Regions from separate parts of the Thermanaerosceptrum fracticalcis genome, predicted to be linked through region 3. Evidence: riboswitches for the same ligand, from Rfam matches in the RefSeq annotation. Region 3 holds a riboswitch; each other region holds the start of a gene.
The links. Region 3 has a riboswitch for cobalamin ahead of cobT (nicotinate-nucleotide--dimethylbenzimidazole phosphoribosyltransferase). Riboswitches for the same ligand answer to the same signal wherever they lie in the genome.
Positions count from the first base shown of each region.

Region 1 (4,207 bases), 990 kb from region 3:
TTTAGCCAGTTCTCCGGGTCTCCCCTCCCTGACTACTTGTCCCTGGTACATAAAAACAATGCGCTGGCAAAGGATTTCGGCCTCTTCCAGATAATGAGTGGTCAAAAGCATGGTCATGCCCTGCCTGTTCAACTCTAAAAGAAGCTGCCATATTTCTTGCCTTATTTCCGGGTCCAGACCTGCCGTGGGTTCGTCAAGGACCAACAGTTCCGGCTGGTGCATGAGGGCCCTGGCCAGAAGCAGCCTCCTTTTCATGCCTCCGGAAAAATTTTCTACTTGCCGGTTTGAAATTTTCCAATCCCGTAAATGCCAGTACTTCTCGGATTTTACGGTCCCTTTCCTCTCCCGGGATATGAAAAAGGCGGCCGTGAAACTCCAGGTTTTCCCAGGCTGTTAATTCACCTTCCAGGTTATTATGTTGAGGGATAAGTCCTATTTTGCTCTTAATGCTGTAAAGATCCCGGGAAAAAATCTGGCCAAAGAGCCTGATTTCACCCCCTGTGGGCTTGAGCAAGCCGCATACCATCCGGATTAGCGTGGTTTTCCCTGCCCCGTTAGGACCCAAAAGCCCCAAAAAATCCCCCGCTTCTACCTTCAGCTTTACGGCATCCACTGCAGTAAAGTTGCCAAATTTTTTTGTGCAGTTAATTATTTCTAGCACAGGCATGTTTTCAGCTCCCTTATCTGGCCAGTCCTTTAATAAAAATGCGGGGCAGTCCTTGTTGATCCCAGCATACCTCCACTTCCACCCCGTAAAGGCGCCGCAAATTCTCCGGGTTAATAACCTCCCGGGGGGAACCCATAGCCATAATCTTCCCCTGTTCCATCAACACAACCTTCTCCGCATAGCGGGCGGCCTGAGCCACATCATGAAGGACGGCGACAACAGTAAGTCCTTCTTCCTTGTTCAGTTCCCGCACTAATTCCAACAATTCCAGCTGGTGGGCAATATCCAGGTATGTGGTAGGTTCATCCAGAAGAATTATTTCAGGTTTTTGGGCCAAAGCCATAGCCAGAAAAACCCGCTGTCTTTCCCCTCCTGAAAGTTCTCCCATCCTGCGCAGAGCAAATTGCTGGACCTTTGTCCTGGCCATGGCCCAGGCAATAATCTTCAGGTCTTCCTGGGTATTGCCCCGCCACCATTTCTGGTGGGGGTAGCGCCCGTAACTCACCATATCCTTGACCAAAATATCGGGAGGGGCCACGGCCCCCTGGACCAGAATAGCCAGGCGTCTGGCTAAAGCTTTAGTATCCATGCTGGTGATTTTTTCCTTGCGGTAAAAGACACTGCCCCCATCAGGCTTCAGGTTGCGGGAAAGAAGCTTCAAAAGGGTTGACTTGCCGGAGCCGTTGGGACCCAAAACAGCCATAAAATCCCCTTCATTAATCTCTAAAGACATTTTTTTTAGAACTTCCTTTTTTTTATAAGCAAATTTCACCCCATCAACATTTAAAAGGGCCATCAGCTTTCCCTCCTTAAGAGATAGAGAAAAAAGGGCGCCCCCAGAAAAGCCATAATGATGCCCACGGGCAGTTCTACAGGAGCAAAGGCCAGCCTAGCCACCGTATCGCTGATGGTGACCACCCCTGTTCCCAAAAGGGCCGCTGCCGGCAGAAGAAACTTATGGTCCCCGCCGATCAAAAGCCTGGCTGCATGGGGCACAATCAAGCCGACAAAACCTAAAAGCCCCACCACACTGACAGCACTGGCCGCAAGCAGAGCCGCCACTGCTGTTAATCCGATCCGGACAGCTTCTACTTTCAGACCCAGGCCCCGGGCAATTTCATCCCCCAGGCGCAGAATATTCAATTTTTGTGCACCGTAAAAAGCGATTAAAACCCCTAGCAGGGTATAAGGTAAAATAACCTTGAAGTGGGGCCAGCTGCGGGCGGAAAGACCGCCAGCCATCCACATCAGGGCCCCATGGACCCGGTCGCTGTAAAAAATCATCAGGGCGGAAATAAAGGAACCCAAAAAAGCAGAAACCGCCACCCCGGCCAGGATCACCCGCATAGGCTGAATATCCCCGCCCTTCCAGGCCAGAATGTAAATCAGACACGCTGCCCCCATGGCCCCCAAAAAAGCCACAGGCACCAGCAAGTGAGTATTGTGGGGAAAAACAATGAGGATAATAATGCCGGCTAAACCTGCCCCTGAAGAAATACCGATGATACCAGGATCAGCCAGGGGATTGCGCATCACACACTGGAGGATAGTGCCAGCCAGGGAGAGATTAATGCCCACCAGGGCTCCCACCAGGGTGCGGGGCAGACGAATATTGCGCATCACATGGGCCCAGGGTTCCTGGCTTTCCTCGGTAAAACTTTGCCAGATCTGCCCCAGGCTTATTTCCATAGCCCCTTTACTTAAACTGAAAAGAATACCCCCTACAGCCATCAAGAAAAACACAACCAAAATAAAAAACCGCCATACCCTTAAATCCTTTAACTGTCTAAACAGCTTTTGCCCACCAACTAACATGGACCTAATTCCTGCCCTTCTAACTGGATTTCGCTCCCCTAAAAAAAGGGCCTCAATAATCTAAAAAATATATTGAGGCTGAACTAAAGAAAATTAGTGGAGGGTGTATCAAGAGGGGGCTTTCCTACGGCTATGCCAAGGCCGGGGGGGCTGCACTTCCCTAAAAGCCTTGACAGATGGCCCAAGGTCCACCCCTATCAAAAAGAGACAAGCTCTTTTTTGTAAAAAAGAATGCCCTTTGACGGGCACCAGAGAGTAGAATGTTTGACCGGAAAACAAAAATTAAAGCCTCTTAGCAACGCTAAGAGGCTTCCCCATCAATAAGCAACAGCAAACATGCAGGCTGACATTCTTCCCCTGTCCCCCACAAACTACGTTTAAGGCAGGTCTCCTGACTTGCGGTTCATCCTCCTTACTGCCTTCCCGGGTATGACCAGTGGCATAAAAGTAAATCGTCACCGCTTACAGTGGTGGGTCCGTGCCGGATTCACACCGGCTTCCCTATTCTCCCTTGCTACAGGGCACCTTAAACTGACCATATTCAATTTATTAAGCTAATTACAAGCTAATTATATCTCCCTTTTTTCCATTTGTCAAAACAGATTAATCATTATGCACAAAAACAGGAAACTGGGAAACAACCCTCCCCGCTTTTCTCTCCTGGTGACCCGCCCGGGACTCGAACCCGGTACCCACTGATTAAGAGTCAGTAGCTCTACCAATTAAGCTAGCGAGTCATGGCTAGGGCGAAAGGATTTGACACCCCAATTTATTATTTAATTTAATCATAGCATGTGCTTTGTAAAATAAATTACCCATGACAAAAAGTTATCATCATCTAAACAGCAATAACTCCTTATTTTTTTGCATGAAAATTTCCTTGTTTCGTTATACTACGAGTTAATCTAAAATATGCTAAAATGAAAGTTGCGACAATCTAAAAAAAGTTCAGGTGATGGTCCTTCCTATGCTCACCGATGCGCAAATCAAAGAAGTAACTGTTTTGGAAACAACCTACAGCAAAGGTCTCAAATATTACCAGGACGGCAGCGTGTTGTCCCTTCATTACGACCGCAAGAACAACAGCTTTTTAGCCGTAGTGCGAGGCACCTATAAATATTATGTGAATGTAACGTTCAACAGCAGAAACCAGCTGGACGACTATGCCTGCCAGTGTGAGGCCTTCTTCAGCTACGATGGGGCCTGCAAACATATCGTGGCCGTCATGAAAGCCATTCAGGCCGACTGGCATAAATATTTCGGTACTTTCCAGCCATATGAAACCAAAGGGCCCCAGACAGCGCCAAAACTTCCCCAGGGTGTCCAATCTTTCCTGGATTTTTTCAGCAATAGAACATCTTCTTCCCTTGAGGAGCAAAACACCGTAACGGCCATCCTGAAACCGGAATTTAATTTTTTTTTTGTACCAGGACGGTTCCAAAGTGAGCTGGCTGGAATTTACCGTCGGCAGCGGTAAAATGTACACCGTAAAAGACTTGAAAAAATTCCTGGGAACTTTAGCCAAATCGGAAGAATTTACTTTCGGAAAAAACTTCAGCCTAAAACCTGGTGAGACAAAATTTGATCCTAAATCTGCCGCTCTGCTCCAATTCATCCAAACCATCGAAAGGGACGAAAAGCAACTTCTCAGTGGTCCGGGAACAACCCTTACGCCTATTACCTCAGCCAGTCTCTTTCCATTGACGGAAGAAAGCTGAGACTAAA
Region 1 covers NZ_CP045798.1:2,036,554-2,040,760, forward strand. Annotated here, with positions in the region: gene BR63_RS10435 (AAA family ATPase) at 1-255, opposite strand, end outside; partial or broken gene BR63_RS10440 (ABC transporter ATP-binding protein) at 241-667, opposite strand; partial or broken gene BR63_RS10445 (ABC transporter ATP-binding protein) at 681-1,397, opposite strand; gene BR63_RS10450 (FecCD family ABC transporter permease) at 1,463-2,482, opposite strand; cobalamin riboswitch at 2,847-3,026, opposite strand; tRNA gene BR63_RS10455 (tRNA-Lys) at 3,144-3,219, opposite strand; gene BR63_RS19365 (SWIM zinc finger family protein) at 3,450-3,959, shown strand; gene BR63_RS19370 (hypothetical protein) at 3,925-4,200, shown strand.
Region 1: it holds a riboswitch for cobalamin, as region 3 does, so the genes downstream of both, BR63_RS10450 (FecCD family ABC transporter permease) here and cobT (nicotinate-nucleotide--dimethylbenzimidazole phosphoribosyltransferase) in region 3, are expected to answer to the same signal.

Region 2 (4,207 bases), 1.7 Mb from region 3:
TCGTCATAGGAACCTTACTACGTTCGAAACTGTCATCGGGCAGCCCCGGTACTAATTGCTTAAACATGAGAAATCACCAGCAAGCTCACAGAATCGGAATCACACACTTTGTCTAAGGTGGTGGTGGTTAACCGTTCCTGGGGCGTACCCAGAGCCTCACATACCGTAACCCGGCAGTCATTCCCCAAAACGGTGGATAGTTTTTGGGCCACTAGAGAAGGCGTGTTTTTATTGTCCGTTAAAATAGCGATTTTCTGGCCGGGGGTCAGGCAGGATAAAGCATCCAGGGAACGGCCATGGAGACTGATTAAACGGGCATCGTGCCACGATTCGGCAAGTTTGGCAAAGGCCAGGGAGATAGAACTGATTCCGGGTATCACGTTTAGTTCTCCGGCAGCAAAATGTTGACGGAGATACCCCAAAAAACTATAAAAACCCGGATCACCGGAAACCAGGACACATGTTTCTTTTTCTTTATAAATACTTTTCAAATACGCCACAACATCAGGCAAATTATTTTTCACATAAAATATCTCATGATGGGCTTCGGCAAAGTTATGTATAAAGCGTTGACCACCCACTAAAACCTGACATTTTTTGATAATCTTCAAGCCCAGGGGCAAAGTATAGTCCGGGTAACCGGAACCAGTGCCAACCACATGTAAGCGACTATTCATTTAATAATCCTCCTATCAGGTTGCCGGGGTCCGCTGAGCCCAGCACCTGTCCCTGGTAATTAAAAAAGATAAGAGATACGGATGCTTCCTGGAAAAGATATTTCCCAACTTTTTCAATTGCTCTGTGGGCCAGGAGCGTCCAGAATTCATTTCTTTTTTCCCACTGATCGATTAACTGTATGGCGGCCTCGGTGGTCAAGCTGTAAAAAATATCTTTAACCAGCGCTGCCGGAGCATCTAAGACGGCAGCGGCGGCAGCCATGGCTTCCAGGCGCCCGTCTCCCATGCGGTTGTGGGTATGAAAAACTCCCGCCGCCAGTTTTACTAATTTTCCGGGGTGTCCGGCAAGTATGAGCTTTCGGAATCCTTTCTCCACTGCTTGTTCCAGCATGTAGCCAAGATAATTGCTAGTGAGGCAAATGTACTCCCCAGAAAAACCAAACTGTTCAGCGCACCTTTGTCCAATTCGTCCAGGCGTCAAGACCAGGGTTTCATAACCTAAGGCTTTAATCACGTCGAGCTGGGGAGTTAAGGAAGTTTTATAAGCTTCTTCAGACATGGGATATACGATACCTGTGGTTCCCAGGATGGAGATGCCACCGATAATTCCCAGGTGGCTGTTTAATGTTTTTTTCGCAATACTTTCACCCAAAGGTACACTAATGGTAATGATGGCCCCCTTGTCAGGCGGCAAACATTTTTTTACAGAATCTATAATCATCTGCCGCGGCACAGGATTGATGGCCGGTTCTCCCACAGGGGTGGAAAGGCCGGGCTTGGTCACAATACCTACGCCTTTCCCGCCTTTTATCGTGATTCTCTCATCCGTTGTTAAAGCCACCGCAGCTTGAATCTCGCAGCCATTGGTGACATCGGGATCGTCCCCACCGTCTTTGATGACACTGTAAGTCACAAGCCCATCCGCTACACCCTTAAATTGTACCGGTATATGGAGGGGTGTACCAAGGGGCGTGGTAATGGTAACCTTCTCATATTCCATGCCGTTTAAAGCCGTCAAAGCAGCGGCAAGGGCAGCCGCCGTGGCTGCACTGCCTGTGGTAAAACCCGGCCTTAGTTTCTTCTCCTGCATTTACGACCCACTTCCGTTTGCTGCTGATTTGAGTTTCATGGGTATACCTACTGTTACTAAATATACATCATCTGCGGCCTGAGCCAGTTTCTGGTTAGCTCTTCCTACAATATCTCTGTAGGCCCTGCTGAGAGGATCCGGGGGAACCAGCCCCCAGCCTACTTCATTGGTAACAGCGATCAGGGTGATATCCGTAGTATGGACAACGTTGATTAAATTTTCTATTTCCCTGGTTATAAACTCTTCTATTTCAGTGGAAATAAATACAGCATCCTGAGGTTGGACTTTAGAAAGCAAATGATTGGCCACCAGGAGCGTGATACAATCCAGGAGCCATACCTTGTATTCCCGGTAATGGTTTAAAATAACTTTCCCCGGATTAAAAGGTTCTTCAAAAGTTTGCCAGGTATGAGAACGTCTTTCCGTATGTAGTCTAATACGTTCCTCCATTTCCTCATCCAGGGCTTGGGCTGTAGCCAGGTAAGCTACCTCTTCGGAAGCCAAATTAGCCAGGTATTCGGCGTAAGAACTCTTACCGCTGCGGGCAGCACCCGTGACCAGAATTAGGTGTCCTTTTCCCATAACTCCTCCGAAATCATATGTGTGGTACCATTCTTAAAAATGGCTTCCAACTCTACAATTTTGCGGTTCTTTTTCATCAACCACTGGGCATAACGCTGATTATTATGCTGCAGCCTTTTATTTTCTTTTTCCAACTGGCTAAGAATCGTTCTTTTTTCTTTTTCGATTTTTTCAATCAGATTCATTAAAACCCTGCGGCTGATTCTTAAATGTTCCACCTGGTTCTCAAGTTCCTTAATACGGTTTTTTAAGCGGATGAATTCCTGCTCATTGACCATTGTCGTATCCCCCTTGGAAAACATGCACTTTCTAGTATTATATTCCCAAGGGGATATTCCTAGTCTTTCCCAATTTATGAAAACGTCCGGTGACGTAATTTTTAAAAGTTCCCCCGGAGGGGATAAAAAAGATGGAAGTTGAGTAGTAGAAATAGAAAAAGTCCTCTGGTTATACCAAAGGACTGCACCCTGCTTCTTAATCCAAAGGTAACCATAGACCCTACACCGGGGTCTGATTACAATCACCAGGCAGGTCTTCTGGCTCTCGGGTCATTCTCCTCTCACGCCTTCCCTATGATGAAGCATAAGTGGCTGTATGTGAGATTTGTTACCGATTACAGCGGCGGGACCGCGCCGGATTCACACCGGTCTTCTCTTTTAAGCGATGCACCTGTGATTAATATGGAATTTTACCCATTTATATTAACACACAATTTACTTACCGGTCAAGATTCCCGTCCTTGCTTCTTTGTGCTGTCAAAAGCCTTGTTATAAAGGAGGAAGGCAGCAGCACAGAGCCAAATCCATTAAGTTCTTCAGGATCGTGCCCGTGAAAGTCTGAACCGCCGGTAACCAGCAGCCCGTACTGCAGAGCAAGTTCATAATAAAATTTTTCTAAATGGGGTGGGTGATGGGGATGATAGACTTCGATTCCGGACAGCCCTGTTTCTATTAGTTCCGTCAGTAACCCGGCGGGGAAATTTTCACCGGGATGGGCTAAAACCGGTACACCCTCAGCTCCTTTGATTAAGGCAACGGCTTTGTAGGGAGAGATCTTAAAGCGTGGAACATAGGCCGGGCAGCCCGGGTTAAGGAGCTGGGCAAAAACTTCTTCCACCCTTGTAAAATAGCCCTTTTCCATGAGGACCAGGGCGATATGAGGCCGGCCCACCGCACCCGGTCCTGCCCTGGCTAAAACTTCTTCCAGGGCTACGTTGTATCCCAGTTCTTGCAGTTTTTTCACCATGGCCCGGGCACGATTGTGCCTGGCCTCGGTCAATTTTCTTAAGGTTAACTGTAATGCTTTATTGGTCGTATTAATGAAATACCCCAGAATATGAATCTCTTCTTCCTCATAGACGGTGCTGATTTCTACACCGGGGAACACTTTGATCTTCTGCACATCGCCTTCCCTGAGGGCTTCCGCCAGTCCCTCTGTAGTATCATGATCGGTAATAGCTATATACTCTATTTCCTTTTCCCTGGCGAGTCTTATCACTTCACTGGGCCTGTAAGCCCCGTCAGAAGCAGTTGTGTGTACGTGCAGATCAACTTTGAGCAGGGGGCAAGACTTGCTGGAGTACACGAATATAATTACCTCCTAAGACCTTTCTCACTTCCTCTTCTTTCCATCCCCTTTGTAAAAGGAGTTCGGTAAGCAGGGGCATTTTGCTCACATCCTCCAGACCGGCAGGTGTTGTCTCTATGCCGTCAAAATCAGAACCCAGCCCTACATGGTCGACTCCGGCAACACCGGCGGCATATTCAATATGTTCAATAACAGTTTCCGCGGTTACCATTTCCCTCCCCAAAAATTCGGGATAAAAGTTAATGCCGATGATGCCCTGGTTTTTTTGGAG
Region 2 covers NZ_CP045798.1:906,002-910,208, forward strand. Annotated here, with positions in the region: gene cbiT (precorrin-6Y C5,15-methyltransferase (decarboxylating) subunit CbiT) at 1-67, opposite strand, end outside; gene cbiE (precorrin-6y C5,15-methyltransferase (decarboxylating) subunit CbiE) at 60-677, opposite strand; gene cbiD (cobalt-precorrin-5B (C(1))-methyltransferase CbiD) at 670-1,767, opposite strand; gene cobU (bifunctional adenosylcobinamide kinase/adenosylcobinamide-phosphate guanylyltransferase) at 1,768-2,349, opposite strand; gene BR63_RS04785 (hypothetical protein) at 2,331-2,627, opposite strand; cobalamin riboswitch at 2,859-3,037, opposite strand; gene BR63_RS04790 (PHP domain-containing protein) at 3,067-3,933, opposite strand; gene BR63_RS04795 (dipeptidase) at 3,896-4,207, opposite strand, start outside.
Region 2: it holds a riboswitch for cobalamin, as region 3 does, so the genes downstream of both, BR63_RS04785 (hypothetical protein) here and cobT (nicotinate-nucleotide--dimethylbenzimidazole phosphoribosyltransferase) in region 3, are expected to answer to the same signal.

Region 3 (4,207 bases):
GAATGAAGATGCCGCTGGTAAAATTCCTTGACTTTTTCCTTTCTTTTATAAAGGCCATAAGGTGAATCTATAGCTGGCCCGCCCACACAGCCCCCTTGGCAGGCCATCATTTCAATAAATATTGGCTGGACATCTTTTTTGCGTAAAGCATCTAATATTTCGCAGCAATTCTCAATACCTTCGATAGACCAGTATTCTTCCTCCAGTCCCCACTGCCCTTTCATGGCATACAGTACACCGTTGTGCACAGGAAACATTCTTGTCTCCATTCTTTCGTGAAATACTTTAAGAGCCTCCTCCCCTTGTATCGGAACCTGGTCTAAAAGGGTTTTTAGCTGGGTAAAAGTCATAGCAGCATCAAGACCATTTTCCTCCGCCTCCCGTAATTTAGCAATACAGGGACCGGCAAAAACAACTTTAATCCCGTTGCCGTAGCATTCTTTTAAATGCCTGGCATGAGCCACCATAGGTGAAAGAACGGGCAAAAGATTCTCCCTTAGTTCCGGGTAGTATTTCTCCACAAGATTTACAACAACAGGACAGCAGGTTGATATTTTCGTAATTCCGTTACTTTTGGCAATCTCTTCCTTATATGCCTTAACCGTATACCGGGCCCCTACGGCTGTCTCCTCAACTTTAGTAAAACCCGACTTTTCCAAGAGCTTCATAACTCCCTTTGCCTCTTGGGTGAAACTTGCCGGAAAACTGGGTGCCAGGCTTAAATAGACAGGTTCCTTTCGGCTAAAATAGTCTTTTATTTTAAAGGTTTGATTTCGCACGATCTTGGCCTTTTGAGGACACTCAACCACACATCTGCCGCAAAGCACACAGCGGTCCGGTTCTATTTTTGCCTGGTTGCCTTTAAAACTTATAGCCTTAACCGGGCAGGCCCGCAGGCAGCGATAACAGTCCTTACAGTCTGCCTGTCGCGTAGAAATAATATCAGTCACCGTATCCCACATCCTCCCCGGTGCTTTTCTACGAGAGAAGGTACATCATCGGGCGACACTCTTTCATAAATCACACCATCTATAGCAACGATAACTCCTTCCGTGCAGCGTCCCTGGCAAAAGCTAGCCCCTAGTTTAATCTTTACCGGTGCTTCACCGAGCGCCTCCTGAAACTTGTTAATGACAGCATGGGCGCCTTTCAAATGACAGGAACTTCCAACACACACGTTAACTTCCATCGTCAGTTCCTCCTAACCCATCTACTATTCCTCTTCAAGCATAATCCTGCACCTTTACTTTGTCAATATTTTAACAATCCATTCCGTAATTTGTATTTCTTTTCTCCATAATAAAAAGAGGGATTAATCCCTCTTAAGCTAAATCAGCAAAGGAGCCCATCTCGTTAATTATTTTTACGGCGGCATCAATCAGGTTGAAAGCCAAAGCAGCGCCAGTGCCTTCACCCAAACGCATATTCATGTACAGCATGGGTTCCATATTTAAGGCCTGGAGCACTACCTGAGCCCCTTTTTCCGCGGAACAGTGGGAAGGTATCATATATTCCTTCACTAGTGGGTTTATTTTTGCAGCCACTAAGGCAGCAGTTCCAGCGATAAAACCGTCGATCACAACAGGTTTTTTGTTTGCTGCAGCAGCCAGGTAGCACCCAGTTAAAGCAGCGATATCTAGGCCCCCAACTTTAGCCACCACATCAATAGGGTCCGTTGGGTCAGGCCGATTCACGACCAAGGCATTTTTCACTGCCTGCAGTTTTGCCTGATAAGCCTTTTCATCGGCACCTGTCCCTTTGCCAACTACAAGTTCAGGGTCAGCGCCAGAAAGGACAGCTAGGACAGCTGCACTGGTAGTGGTATTACAGATTCCCACTTCTCCGGTCCCTATGATGTTAATACCCTCATGAATCAACTTATTAGTCACGTCTATACCGACTTCAATGGCTTGTTCCGCTTCACTGCGGCTCATGGCCGGGCCGCATGTGATGTTGTCAGTACCATATCTTATTTTTTTCTTAATAATGTGCTGCCCCTCCACCTCGTCTTTAATACCTACATCCACCACTACCAGGCGGGCCCCCGCATGACGTGCTAAAACGGCCACGCCGATAAGCCCGGCTCCTGCCAATTCCGCCACAGCCTTGGTAATCTCCTGGGAGTAACCGTTGAAACCTTCCTGGTAAACGCCATTATCAGCAGCCATCATCACGATGGCCTTGGAGGCTAAGGGAGGACGAGGCTGTCCATAAATGCCGGCCAGACGCACAGCAATCTCTTCTAATTTTCCCAGGCTGCCCGGCGGTTTTAATAAACCATCAAGTCTTTCCCTGGCTAAATTCATTGCTTCCTGGTCCAAACCCGTAATTTTTTCCAGTGTTGTTTTCAGTAAGGTACCCAAGATAAACACCCTCCATTTCATATTTGTATAAATTAAAAAGCCCACGGTCAAAAAACCGTGGACTTTTCCATCGTCCAAGTGGTCCTTAACTGGCAGGTCTCCTGACTCTGTTTCACCGCATCTATAGCCTTCCCGGAGTACCAGTGGCCTCTTTATAAATGCTCCCCAGTTACAGTGGCGGGTCCGTTGGGGATTTGCACCCCATTCCCTATTCTCCTCCCCAGAAGGAGGCACCAGATAAGTTCATCTATATTTTGTCTTTATTATAGAAAAAATTATTTAAAAATTCAACTACCCTGGACTAAGGAAACTTTTTACTGAATTGCTCAGGGAAAATATACATTAAACAGAAACAGACTTTCCTCCTCGTCATAGTTTGGCAAAGGCAGCCGCTAGTTACCTGCGCACAGTGCCTTCACCAGTCTTATCTCCTTGGCATACCCCTCATGATCATTGGGCGTCTCCAGGATAAGAGGAATCCGGGTAAAATCTTTGTCACAGGCCAGTTCTTTGATAACATTTAAACCTACGTACCCCTCTCCCAGCTTGGCGTGCCTGTCCCGGCGGGAACCCACCGGAAACATGCTGTCATTTAAATGAAGGACTTTAACTCTGTCCAAACCAATTTCTTCGTCTATTTCTTTCTTCACCTCTTCCAGTTTAGTCAGGTCATAGCCCGCTCCGGTAAGGTGACATGTATCCAGGCAGATGCCTAGCTGGGGATGCCCGTCACACCGCGCAATGATATCACCCAACTGGCGAAGGGAATAGCCAAGTTCCGTACCTTCACCGGCCATTCCTTCCAGTAAGAGGAAAGTGTCCTCAGGTATGGAGGCCAATATTTCCCCCAGTCCCTCACAAACCAAGTTAATACCTATTTCTTCCCCCTGCCCGCCATGGGTGCCTACATGAAATACCAGATAGGGTACACCCATTTGTTTTATCCTGTTCAAGTCCTCTTTTAAAGTTCTGATACTAAATTCTCTTACTTCCGGTTTGGCCGAGGCCACATTGATGGTGTATGGGGTATGGGCCACCAAAGGGCCAAAATTGTGTTCCTCCAACAAAGTGTGGGCACGTGAAATATCCCGGGGGTCCAGCTCCTTGGCCTTCCCGCCCCGGGGATTTCTTGTGAAAAACTGCAGGGTATTGGCTTCCATTTCTATGGCTGTTTTTACGGCGGCAGCCAAACCTTTGGAAATAGAAACATGAGCGCCTATAAACATATAAAGTTCCAACCCTTTCCCGTTATTTCATTTCTTTCGGCGAAATTTCGTTTTCAGTATATCATATCTATATTTCCTTCGTCATATTTCCCGGGAAATACCCATATTATTTCTATTACCCAAGACTTGTGTCGAAGGGGGTAAGATTTTACGGTCTGTTTAACTACGCTTCCCTTGGGACGGTTATGGCATGTCCCTCATTTCGTTCACTGTCAACTACGAGCTACAAAAATCCGATGTCGGAAAGCAAATATCGCTAAAGGGGCTCCGGCTACTGGTTACCGGTCACACAATTCGGTTTAATAGAAAAGGTGCTGGTTTTATCTTGCCAGCACCTTTTTCTATGTTATTTATCATTTAATATTTCTGCTGTATGTTTCACTTGAATCTTGCTTCCTTTTTTGTCCAGACCGCCCTTAATATTGAGTATACAGCCGGGGCAATCCACGGCCACAATGTCGGCACCAGAATCAATAATGTTTTGAATCTTCCGCTCCAAAAGCTGGCCGGCTATTTGCGGCATTTTAAGGGAGTAAGAACCGCCAAACCCGCAGCAGCGGTCGGAATCTTTCATTTCCACCAGTTCAAGGCCTTGCTTTTCCCCGAGAAGTTTTCTGG
Region 3 covers NZ_CP045798.1:3,025,235-3,029,441, reverse strand. Annotated here, with positions in the region: gene BR63_RS15435 ([Fe-Fe] hydrogenase large subunit C-terminal domain-containing protein) at 1-950, opposite strand, end outside; gene BR63_RS15430 ((2Fe-2S) ferredoxin domain-containing protein) at 947-1,189, opposite strand; gene cobT (nicotinate-nucleotide--dimethylbenzimidazole phosphoribosyltransferase) at 1,323-2,363, opposite strand; cobalamin riboswitch at 2,438-2,616, opposite strand; gene BR63_RS15420 (deoxyribonuclease IV) at 2,756-3,589, opposite strand; gene ldhH (L-lactate dehydrogenase (quinone) large subunit LdhH) at 3,936-4,207, opposite strand, start outside.